3 regions of the Terrabacter terrae genome follow, and region 1 is predicted to be linked to each of the others. Evidence: riboswitches for the same ligand, from Rfam matches in the RefSeq annotation. Region 1 holds a riboswitch; each other region holds the start of a gene.
What was found. A riboswitch is a leader RNA that binds a small molecule or an ion and turns the genes downstream of it on or off. The one in region 1 is predicted to bind cyclic di-AMP.
Positions count from the first base shown of each region.

Region 2: it holds a riboswitch for cyclic di-AMP, as region 1 does, so the genes downstream of both, ABD194_RS02850 (C40 family peptidase) here and ABD194_RS07990 (CHAP domain-containing protein) in region 1, are expected to answer to the same signal.
Region 3: it holds a riboswitch for cyclic di-AMP, as region 1 does, so the genes downstream of both, ABD194_RS11020 (transglycosylase family protein) here and ABD194_RS07990 (CHAP domain-containing protein) in region 1, are expected to answer to the same signal.

Region 1 covers NZ_BAAANB010000006.1:16,255-19,518, reverse strand. Annotated here, with positions in the region: partial or broken gene ABD194_RS21615 (CbtA family protein) at 1-79, shown strand, start outside; gene ABD194_RS08000 (hypothetical protein) at 213-359, shown strand; gene ABD194_RS07995 (cupredoxin domain-containing protein) at 474-914, opposite strand; gene ABD194_RS07990 (CHAP domain-containing protein) at 1,163-2,083, opposite strand; cyclic di-AMP (ydaO/yuaA leader) riboswitch at 2,086-2,241, opposite strand; gene ABD194_RS07985 (cytochrome c biogenesis CcdA family protein) at 2,481-3,056, opposite strand; gene ABD194_RS07980 (TlpA family protein disulfide reductase) at 3,226-3,264, opposite strand, start outside.
Region 2 covers NZ_BAAANB010000001.1:612,964-616,227, reverse strand. Annotated here, with positions in the region: gene ABD194_RS02855 (DsbA family oxidoreductase) at 1-448, opposite strand, end outside; gene ABD194_RS02850 (C40 family peptidase) at 550-1,407, opposite strand; cyclic di-AMP (ydaO/yuaA leader) riboswitch at 1,408-1,575, opposite strand; gene ABD194_RS02845 (iron-dependent transcriptional repressor DtxR) at 1,794-2,489, opposite strand; gene ABD194_RS02840 (MFS transporter) at 2,519-3,264, opposite strand, start outside.
Region 3 covers NZ_BAAANB010000021.1:189,664-192,927, forward strand. Annotated here, with positions in the region: gene ABD194_RS11015 (serine/threonine-protein kinase) at 1-859, shown strand, start outside; cyclic di-AMP (ydaO/yuaA leader) riboswitch at 1,260-1,382, shown strand; gene ABD194_RS11020 (transglycosylase family protein) at 1,412-2,104, shown strand; tRNA gene ABD194_RS11025 (tRNA-Thr) at 2,280-2,352, shown strand; gene ABD194_RS11030 (cation:proton antiporter domain-containing protein) at 2,542-3,264, opposite strand, start outside.

The DNA.
Region 1 (3,264 bases):
GGCAACCGTCGGCCGCCGCACACTGATCTACGTGCTGACGATCCTGATCGCCCTCGCGCTGGTGCTCGCCGCCTTCGAACTGGACCGGGCACCTCACGATCCGCGGACTAGCTGGCCCGGTCCGAACCAGCATCGTCCTGGTCGCGTTCCTCACCGTCGCCGGCACGATCTTCGCAGTCACCCCAGGCACCCCCGACACGATCGCGGCGGACATGCCGGCCAGGTTGATCTGGGACTTCCGGATCGCCTACCTCGCCGAGCTCGGGCTCATGCGGGCCACGCTCGGGGTGGTCTTCGGCCTGCTGGCCACCCGCAAGCAGGTTCCCACCGCTGATCCTCACGGGGCCCTAACGGCGTGACGGGAAGGGCGACGTCATCACCGGATGTGCTTCGACCGGCCACCTGCCACTTCGCACCGCCGCCGCGGCGGAGACGTTCAGCGCTGAATGGGTGGCCGCCGCGGCGATTGCCGTTCAGCTGACGGTGATCCTGAGCTCCATGCCCACCGAGCGGTGGCTCCCTACCGGACACCACAGGGTGTAAATGCCCGGGACGAGGTCGACGGTGATGGCGGCGTCAGCCTCGCCAGGATCGAGGATGCCGGTCGAGGCCGTTTCGACGCCAAGTCCCTCGATCGCGACGGCGTGCGGCGCCTTCCCGCGCTCTCGTGCGACGAACGTGAACGTGCCGGGCTCAAACGCCTTCTTGTCGAGTCTGATCGCAAACTCCGTCGGATCCGCCATGACCTGCGTGCCTTCGATCGTTGGCGTGCTTTCGACGTTGCTGGAGTCGGCGGAGTCGGCGTCTGAACCACGACACGCAGAGAGCATGGCTGCTAGCGGCAAGACGATCAGCCAGCCAGCCAGCTTGCACTGAGGAGTTCTGCACCGCATTGTCGTCAACGATCCCACCACCTCACACAGGATCTGCCGCGCCTCTTCAGGCTACGCCCAGCCGTGACCCGCGGGCCGCGGTGATCGTGGTCCACGTACACCTCGCACAGCCAGGCGAACGTCGCGGGGTCTGACTCTCCTCGCCTCGGCACGCCGGTGGCGATGCCCGCGATGATCCGCGACGAGCGCGCTGGGTGCGGGGTCGTGGAAGCCCTCTGCGGACGCCGGCGCCCTGCGGGACGGCGGGGGCGCCGGCGACCGGTGGTGTCTTACGGTGCGTAGATGTACCTCATCCCGCTGATGTCGGTGACGGTGCGGGTGTTGTAGTTGAACGGTCCGGCCAGTGCGTTCATCTCGATGATGGTGACCCGGTCGCCGTTGACGGCGGTGACCCAGCCGAGGTGGCCGGCGCTGGATGAACCGTGGACGCCGGGTTGCATCACGACGATGGACCGGGTTCGCGGTGTCCCGCTGACGGTGTAGCCGGCGTTGGCGGCTCTGGTGCCCCAGACGAGCGCGTTGCCCGTCCAGCCGCCGGGGTAGTAGCCCTCAGACTGGTACCACTTGTTGAGCACACCCCAGGTGCATTGCCCTGCTGATCCCCAGTTGTAGGGGGAGCGGCCGCCGGCGGTGGCGCTCGGCGCGGCGTTGCTGGCGCTCGGCGTGGGGTTGCTGGCGCTCGGCGTGGGGTTGCTGGCGCTCGGCGCGGGGTTGCTGGCCCCCTTACTCGTACCGGTGGTCTTGGTCAGGCTCCGGCGCGTCAAGTCTCGCGAGGCGCGGGACTGGGCCTCACGTTTGGCGTCTACGGCCCGTTGCGCGGCTTGCTGCTCCTTCTCCGCGATCACATCGGTGATGACCTTCGCTGCCGCAGAACGCGGACCCGGGCGCGGCCGGGTGAAGCCGATCGAGGTCAGGGCAGAGGGAACCGTCGTGGCCTGCACGGCAGTCTGGCCGCTGGCCCATGTCGTGGCCGGGGGTCCCGTGACGGCTGGTGCGTTCGCTGACGCGGTGCTCTGGCTCTCGGCTTCGGCCGGTGGGGCGAGGGTGCTGACCAGCCCGCCGGCGGCCGCGAGGATCGCCGCCCCCTTCATGGCGGGCTGTGCGGACTCGCGCGCGATGACCGCGAGCTCGGCGATGGGGTTGGCCCCACCGGGTGGCCGATGCCGGCCGGGGCGTCGGGTGGTGTTCATGTGCGACCTCTCTCGCGCCTACGGGGTTAGCTGTCGGGTTCGGGCCGGAGGTTGTGGCCCGGCCGGTGCGTCAGCACCGGCTTCACCCCGAGGACGTCGGTGAGAACGTCCGGTGGTGGTTTCCCCGCTCCTGCCGTGCGTCTGGGTGTGGACTCGTGGTGGTGGCAGGACTCGGCGCCACCGCGAGTGCCCTGATGGGCTAGGTAGGTAAATGGGTAGACCATGGAGACACCGTCGGAGCGGTGTCTTCAAGCCTTTGGACCCAGTTGGGCAGATGGTGTCGTATCAGCCCGATCTGGACGTGTTGAGGGTTCGGCGATCTGTCTCCTTCTGTGGTTGCGGCCCTGTGGGTGTAACGGCGCCGCTCTGGCGGGCCACTTGGAGCCGGTTTGAGTGGTCAGACGATGGTCCTGAAGTTGTTGATCAGGCGTGACTGGAGCCAGGTGATGACAGGCTCCCAGAGGCCGCCGAGCATGAAGACGCCGACCGTGAGCAGGATGATGCCGCCGGTCAGCCGGATGGGCCGGCGGTGTCGACGCAGCCAGTCGCTGGCGCGGCTGGCCCGTTCGTATCCAGCGGCCATGGCGAGGAAGGGCAGGCCCAGGCCGAGGCAGTAGGCGACCGCAAGGGCGATGCCGCGGCTGACTGTCCCGGACTGCGCGGACAGTGGTGCGGCCATGGCGAGGATCGCGGCGAGCGTTGGGCCTTGGCAGGGGCCCCACCCGATGCCGAAGGCGACCCCGAGCAGCGGCGCTCCGCCCAGCCCAGTGGCGGGGCGCCACCGCGGCGTCAGCGACCACGACCTGCCCACCCCGAGGGAGAGCAGGGCGGTGACGATGACGACGGCTCCGCTGATGCGCAGCAACCCGGACTGGTGTTCCTGCATTGTCAGGGATGCGGCGGCGACGATTCCTGCGCCGATGATGAAGACGGTGCTGAAGCCGAGCACGAAAAGTAACGTCCCCAGGACCATGCGGCCGCGGCGTCGCTCGGCCAGCGGCTGCTCCGACAGCCCCCGGTCACGTACCCGAGGAAGCCGGGGACGAGGGGCAGGACGCAGGGGGAGGCGAACGAGACGATCCCAGCGAGGACCGCGACACCGAGTGCGACGACGACGGGAGCGGAGGTCAGATCGGCGGGGCTCATGCAGCGCGCACGTCCTCGACCAGACCGACAAGGGT
Region 2 (3,264 bases), on a different contig from region 1:
CGTCCAGGGCCATCCCCTCGCCGAAGTGGGCGGCATGGAAGCGCTCGAAGGCGGCCGAGCGGAGTGCAGGGCCGCCCATCTCGCCCGCGAGCGCACACAGGCGGTGGGCGTCGAAGGTGTTGGCGCGCACGGCACGGTCCCAGTCGAAGACGAGGTCGTCGGCCTGGGCCTCCTCGCTGGCCTTGGCGTTCATCAGCCGGCCGGTGCCCGCGTCACCGCCGCCGTAGCGCGTGGACAGGTGCTCGCTGACCGGCACTCCCCCGCCCACCGGGACGTCGGGGTCGAGCTCGAAGGCGCGCAGGCGCACCGTGACGTCGTGGGGGCGCTCGAAGGCGGCGATCGCCGCCTCGATGCGGCGCTTGGCCACCCAGGAGTAGGGGCAGACCAGGTCGCTCCAGAGGTCGAGCTCGATGAGGGTCGTGGACTCCGCGGCAGGCTGATCGGTCATCGCCTCAGTCAATCACGGACGCTGCTGCCTGCCGGGGAACGCACGGTGCCCCCACCGCGGACGGTGGGGGCATCGTGGACGGTCGGCGCGAGAGGCTGCGCTCAGAAGCGGCCGTAGCCGGACGGCGTCGTCCAGATGGAGTGGTTGCCGACGGTGGTGCCGGGGCGCTGGGCGTCGATCATGCGGCCCGGGCTGACGTAGATGCCCACGTGGTAGGCCGGCGAGCCGAAGAAGACGAGGTCGCCGGGGCTCGGGCTGCTGACCGGGGTCGCGGCCGACTGCTGCGCGGACGCGGTGCGCGGGATCGAGATCCCGGCGTGGCGGTAGACGTAGGAGGTGAAGCCCGAGCAGTCGAAGCCGGACGGGGTCGTGCCGCCGTAGACGTAGGGGACGCCGAAGAGCGACTGGGCGATGCCCACGATGCCCGACGCGCTGGGAGCCGGCACCGGAGCGGTGTTGATGGCGACTCGTGCGCTCGAGCGCGAGGCGCGCTGCGTGGTCGCCTGGCGGGCGACAGCCTGGTCGGCGGCAGCCTGGTCCGCGGCAGCCTGGTCCGCGGCAGCCTTGGCAGCGGCGTCGGCGGCAGCCTTCTGCGCGGCGGCCTCGGCCGCGGCCTTCTGCTCGGCGCGCTCGGTCTTGACCTTGATGTCCTCGATGACGACCGGGCTGGGCTTGGCCTGCTTCAGCGCGGGCCTGGCGTAGCCGATGGCCGAGAGCGCGTTGCCCGCGGTGAGGGTGCCGGCCGCGGGACCGACGGCGGCCGGAGCGGCGACGACGCTGCTCGAACCGTCGGCGGCATGTGCCGTGCCCGCGAACGAGGCGACGAGCCCACCGGAGGCCGCGACGATGGCGACACCCTTCACAGCGGGCTGGGCCGACTCCTTGGCGATCGTCTTGAGCTCTGCAACCGCGCTGAATCGACCGGGGGCGCGATGGCGCCCGGGAACGTTCTGAGCCACTTTTTGACCTCTCGACGCCTGCGAGGTGAGCTGTCGGGTTCGGGCTGGAGGTACTGCCCGGCCTTCGCTCGGACCGAGTTCGGTCCACGGAGGGCTTCACCCCGAGGACGTCTCACGACGTCCGGAGAAAGTGGTTCCCCCGCTCCTGCCATGCGGTTCGTGCCGAGCCCGGGTCGATGGCAGGACTAGGCGGTCCGACCCAGGGCACCTGCTCGACGGGGAGAGCAAGTGGGGCCAACCGTACCCAATGCCCCCGTTCTTGTCACGTTCCGGTCTCGGGAGGTCAAAGTGCCCGCCACCACCGCGTAAAGGACGTGCGTGACCAACCGCCACCGCAACGCGTGGAGGACCGCGTCGAAGGACCGCAGGAAGATGCGGCCGGAGAGTCAGGCGGCCTGGCAGAAGACGTGGACGGCCACGTCGTCGGGGAGCGAGACGCCGTTGGAGGGCTGGTCACCCTCCCGGACGGCGAGGACCCGCCCCGCCTCACGCACGACCTCGACCCGCGCCCCGGGCACCACGCCGGCGCTCGTCAGGAGGGCGAGCGCCTCGGGGTCGACCTGCACCGGCTCGCCGATGCGGCGGATCGTCACCACGGACGGTGCATCGCCGACGACGGCGGCGAGCGTGCGCAGGCCGGAGAGGAAGTCCTCCTGCTGCTGGACGCCGAGCTCCTCGAGGCCGGGGATGGGGTTGCCGTAGGGCGACTCGAGGCCCTCGCCGATGAGGCCGAGGATCTTGCGCTCCACCTTCTCCGACATGACGTGCTCCCAGCGGCACGCCTCGTCGTGGGCGTACTCCCACTCCAGGCCGATGACGTCGACGAGCAGCCGCTCCGCAAGGCGGTGCTTGCGCATGACCCGCGTGGCCAGCAGCCGGCCGTGGTCCGACAGCTCCAGGTGACGGTCCCCGGAGACGGCCACGAGGCCGTCGCGCTCCATGCGGGCCACCGTCTGCGACACCGTGGGGCCCGAGTGGCCGAGACGCTCGGCGATCCGGGCGCGCAGGGGGACGATGCCCTCCTCCTCCAGCTCGAAGATCGTGCGGAGGTACATCTCGGTGGTGTCGATCAGGTCGGTCACGGTCATACCTTCTCAGAGTCGGGCAGCGGTCAGGTCCGGCCCGATGCCGCTGCCCGGGTGGGGTCGTGGCGCGGCACCCAGATGCGCAGCCAGCCCGCTCCTACGAGGGCTCCGGCGCCGAGGACGACCGCGGAGGCGCCGAGGGACAGCACAGCGCTCAGCCCGGACAACGCCAGCGGGCCCGCTGCCCTTCCCAGATCGGCACAGAGGCGCCAGCCGCCCAGGAACTGGGCCCGGCCGTCGGCCGGGGACGCATCGGCGCCGAGGGTCATGATCAGTCCCGCGCCGAGGCCGTTGCCCACCCCGAGCACGGTCGCCGCGGCCGTCACCGCGACCAGGCTCGTGGCCAGCGGCAGCACCACCATGCCGAGACCCAGCACGAGCATGCTGGGAACTGCCGCCGCGACCCGGCCGTAGCGGTCCATGAGCCACCCGGAGGGGTAGAAGAGCGCCATGTCGATCGCGCCGGCCACGCCGAAGACGAGGGAGGTCTGCGCCGGCGAGAAGCCGACCGACTCCGCCCAGAGCGGGATGAGGGCCTCGCGGATCGCTCGGGCCCCGGCCACGCACATCGCCCCCGTGCCGAGCGTGAGCAGGACGTGCCGGTGCTGCACCAGCACCGAGGCGACGCTGCGGGGCGCACCGCCACCCACGACCCGGTGCGCCTCGGCCGTGATGTCGGGTGCGAGGAGGACGAGGACGAACGCGGCGATGCTCGCGATGCCGCCGACGGCATACGCGGACTCGGTGCCCCAGCGCACGATCACGAGCGAGC
Region 3 (3,264 bases), on a different contig from region 1:
GACGGTGGCGGGCGGGAGCACCGCGGTCATGCCGCCGGTCGCGCCCACCGCCGTCCAGCCCGCTGCGCAGCTCCCCGGGGCCTTCGCACCCCTCATCGAGGAGCCGGGGCGGTGGGCTCCGCCTGCCGGGCGCCAGCGCGTCGCCCCGCCCGCACCGCCGGCACGCGGGCCGCGCTGGGACGACCCACCCGCGTCGTCGGGGGATTGGGACGGCGACTGGGACGACGACGACTGGGATGAGCCGGAGCCGGTCCAGCGGGAGGGTGACCCGCGCATCGGGCTCCCGATGCGCACCGGACTGATCGCGGCCGTCGCGGTGGCCTGGGTCGGCGCCCTGATGGCGTGGCCCGGGATGGCCCTCGTGGCAGTCGCTGCGCTCTCGGCCCTGGCCCGGGCCACCGACCGCTCGGTGACCGCGCTCGTCCTTCGCCGCTACGACTACGGCCGGCGGCGCAGCGACGTGCCCTTCGCCATCGTGTCCAGCCCGTGGCACCTCGTCGTCGGCGCGGTCGCCACGGTGGTCGGCCTGCTGCTGCCGGTGGCGGTCGGGCTCGCCGGTGTCTTCGCGACAGCACTGATGCTGAGCGGGACGCAGGGGAGCGACCTCGGTCCCGGCGCGCCTCCGACCCTGGCCGTGGGCGGGCTGCTCGGCCTCCTGACCCTGTGGTGGGGCCCCGGCGGCGCCTCGCTCCGCCGAGGGTCGCGCTCGATGGCCCGGAGTCTCGTTCCCGCCGGGCTGACCAGCCAGGTCGTGTCCGGCATCCTCGGCGTCTTCGGCGTGGTGGCGGCGGTTGCGGCACTGCGACATGGTGTGAGCTTCACCTGGAATCCCTTCAGCGCCAGCCCATTCGGCCGCTGACACAGCGAGGCGTCAAGCGTCGGAAGGGGGCTGCGCGCCGTGCGCAGCGACGCTGGAAAGCGGGCACGACGCATACGCCGGCTGTGTCGTCGATGTGGGAGCACGGTGAGGTCCGTGTGCAGCTAGCGCATCGGCGCTGAACAGTGGGTCGAGAAAAGATCACGAAATTGTCTCGACGTGGCTTGTGTGGCGTTGAAACCTCACGTACCGTCAATGCTCGGCGGCACCCCGACCTCAGGGTCGGGACGGGGGATCGACACGTGCTCCCGCTCCGCTTCGTCGCGTCCGGCTCCACCCGTGCGCTCTCCACAACTTCACATGGACACCCATAATCCGTTCCCTGTGCGCGCCGAGCCTCGCCAGCCAGGGATGTAGCCCACACCCGTGGGCCGGGCGAGGACGGGGGACCCAGTGCGGCCAGAGCGCCACGCGTGCAACGAAGCACGAGTGACGAGGACTGGCCTGGGGGTGAAGTCGCTTCTGCGACAGGGCACCTGACGCCCCAACCCGACAGCTAACCCCGCAGGCGCGCGTCAGGAAGGAATCACCACCATGCAGTACCTGTCCAAGCACGCTGCGGCGAAGAAGATCTCTGTGAAGCAGCGCCTTGCCGGCGTCGGCATCGCCGGAGCGGCCACCATCGTTGGCGGCCTCGCGACGGCCGGTTCGGCCAAGGCGTCCTCCGTCTGGGACGCGGTTGCCGCGTGCGAGTCGGGTGGCAACTGGCACATCAACACCGGCAACGGCTTCTACGGCGGCCTGCAGTTCACGCCGAGCACCTGGCGCGGCTACGGCGGCGGCGCCTACGCCTCGCGTGCCGACCTCGCCTCCAAGGCCCAGCAGATCGCGATCGCGCAGCGCGTGCTCGCCTCCCAGGGCCCCGGCGCCTGGCCCGTGTGCTCCGTGCGCGCCGGCCTGAGCCGCGGCAACGGCGGTGCCACCTCGAGCTCGATCACGGTCTCGCGTTCGACCGAGCGGGCCCCGGTGACGACGAAGAAGGTCACGACCTACCGGTCCACGACCAAGAAGTCCGTCAGCAAGAAGAAGACGTACGCCGTCCGCCCGGTCGTGCGCACCAACACGGCGCGGGGCGCCCAGATCACCGTCCGCAGCGGCGACACCCTGGGCGAGCTCGCCCAGCGCTACCACGTGGCCGGCGGCTGGAACACCCTCTGGAAGGCGAACGGGGCCCGGATCTCCAACCCCAACCTCATCTTCGTCGGCCAGGTTCTGCGCCTTCCCTGATCGACTGGTAGAACTGAGCCGGACGGCCTCGCGCGACCAACCCCTGGGTTGCGCGGGGCCGTCCTTCTCTGGCCCCGGACCCTGCCTCACGGCCGGCCCGGGGCCGTCCGTTTGCGCTTATGCCGCCGGGCTCCGTTACGCTTTCGCCCGTCCGCGGCGCTCACGTCGGGGGCGTGCTGGCGTGGCGCAATCGGTAGCGCACCTGTCTTGTAAACAGGGGGTTGGGGGTTCGAGTCCCCCCGCCAGCTCTCTGACCAGCACCGACATGGTTGTAGGTGTCCTCCCGGCCTGGTTACCCACCTCTTTGCCACCCTTTTCGCGTGCGGGCGGGATCCTGAGGGGGTCGGCGGACTCCAGCGCAGCGAGTACCCGTGGGTCAGCGAGACCGCGACCGAGGTAGACGTCCGGCGACATCGACACCCGCGCGCTTCGGTTGCTCAGCCCGGCTCGGCAGGGCTGTCGTCCGGCGTCTCGCCCGGTGCGTCTTGCGTGGCAGTGCTGGGAGCACGTGGTGGCAGCCCACGGACTGGGAGGTCGGGGACCGTCTTGCGTGTATCTGGCCGTCGCCGGGTGGCGGCACGCCCGTACCGCGTGGACAGCGGCGCGGCCGAGACGCCGTGCGCGAGAACGCTCAGCAGCACCGTCGTCCCGATGACGGCGACTGCCTCGTGCGCGCCCGTCCCGAGCTCCTCCAGGGCGATGAGCGCGAAGACGAGGGACGCCAGTCCTCGGGGACCGAACCAGCCGATGAACAGGACCGTGTCACGGTCCATGCCGCCGCCGAGCGAGGCCAGCGCCACGGGGACCATGCGCACGAGCGTGAGACTGAGCACGGCATACAGCACCACGGAGAGGGTGATGCCGTCGGCGATGATGGGCAGCGCGATCGCGCCGAAGGCGGTCCACACCAGGAGTGAGACCAGCCCGCTGGCCTGCTCCAGGAAGACGAGCTCGGCGGAGCCGCGTCGACCGGCGACCGCCCCGAACGCCACCCCGCCGCAGAAAGCGGCCACGAACCCGTTGCCCTGCAGGCTCACGGCAGCGGCATACGTGAGCAGGGCAAGGGCGAGGACGGCGATCCCGGTGAAGTCCTCGGCCGCCCAGTGGGCGCGACGGGCCCGCCGCAGCAGCCACGCACCGCCGAGCCCGATGGCGACACC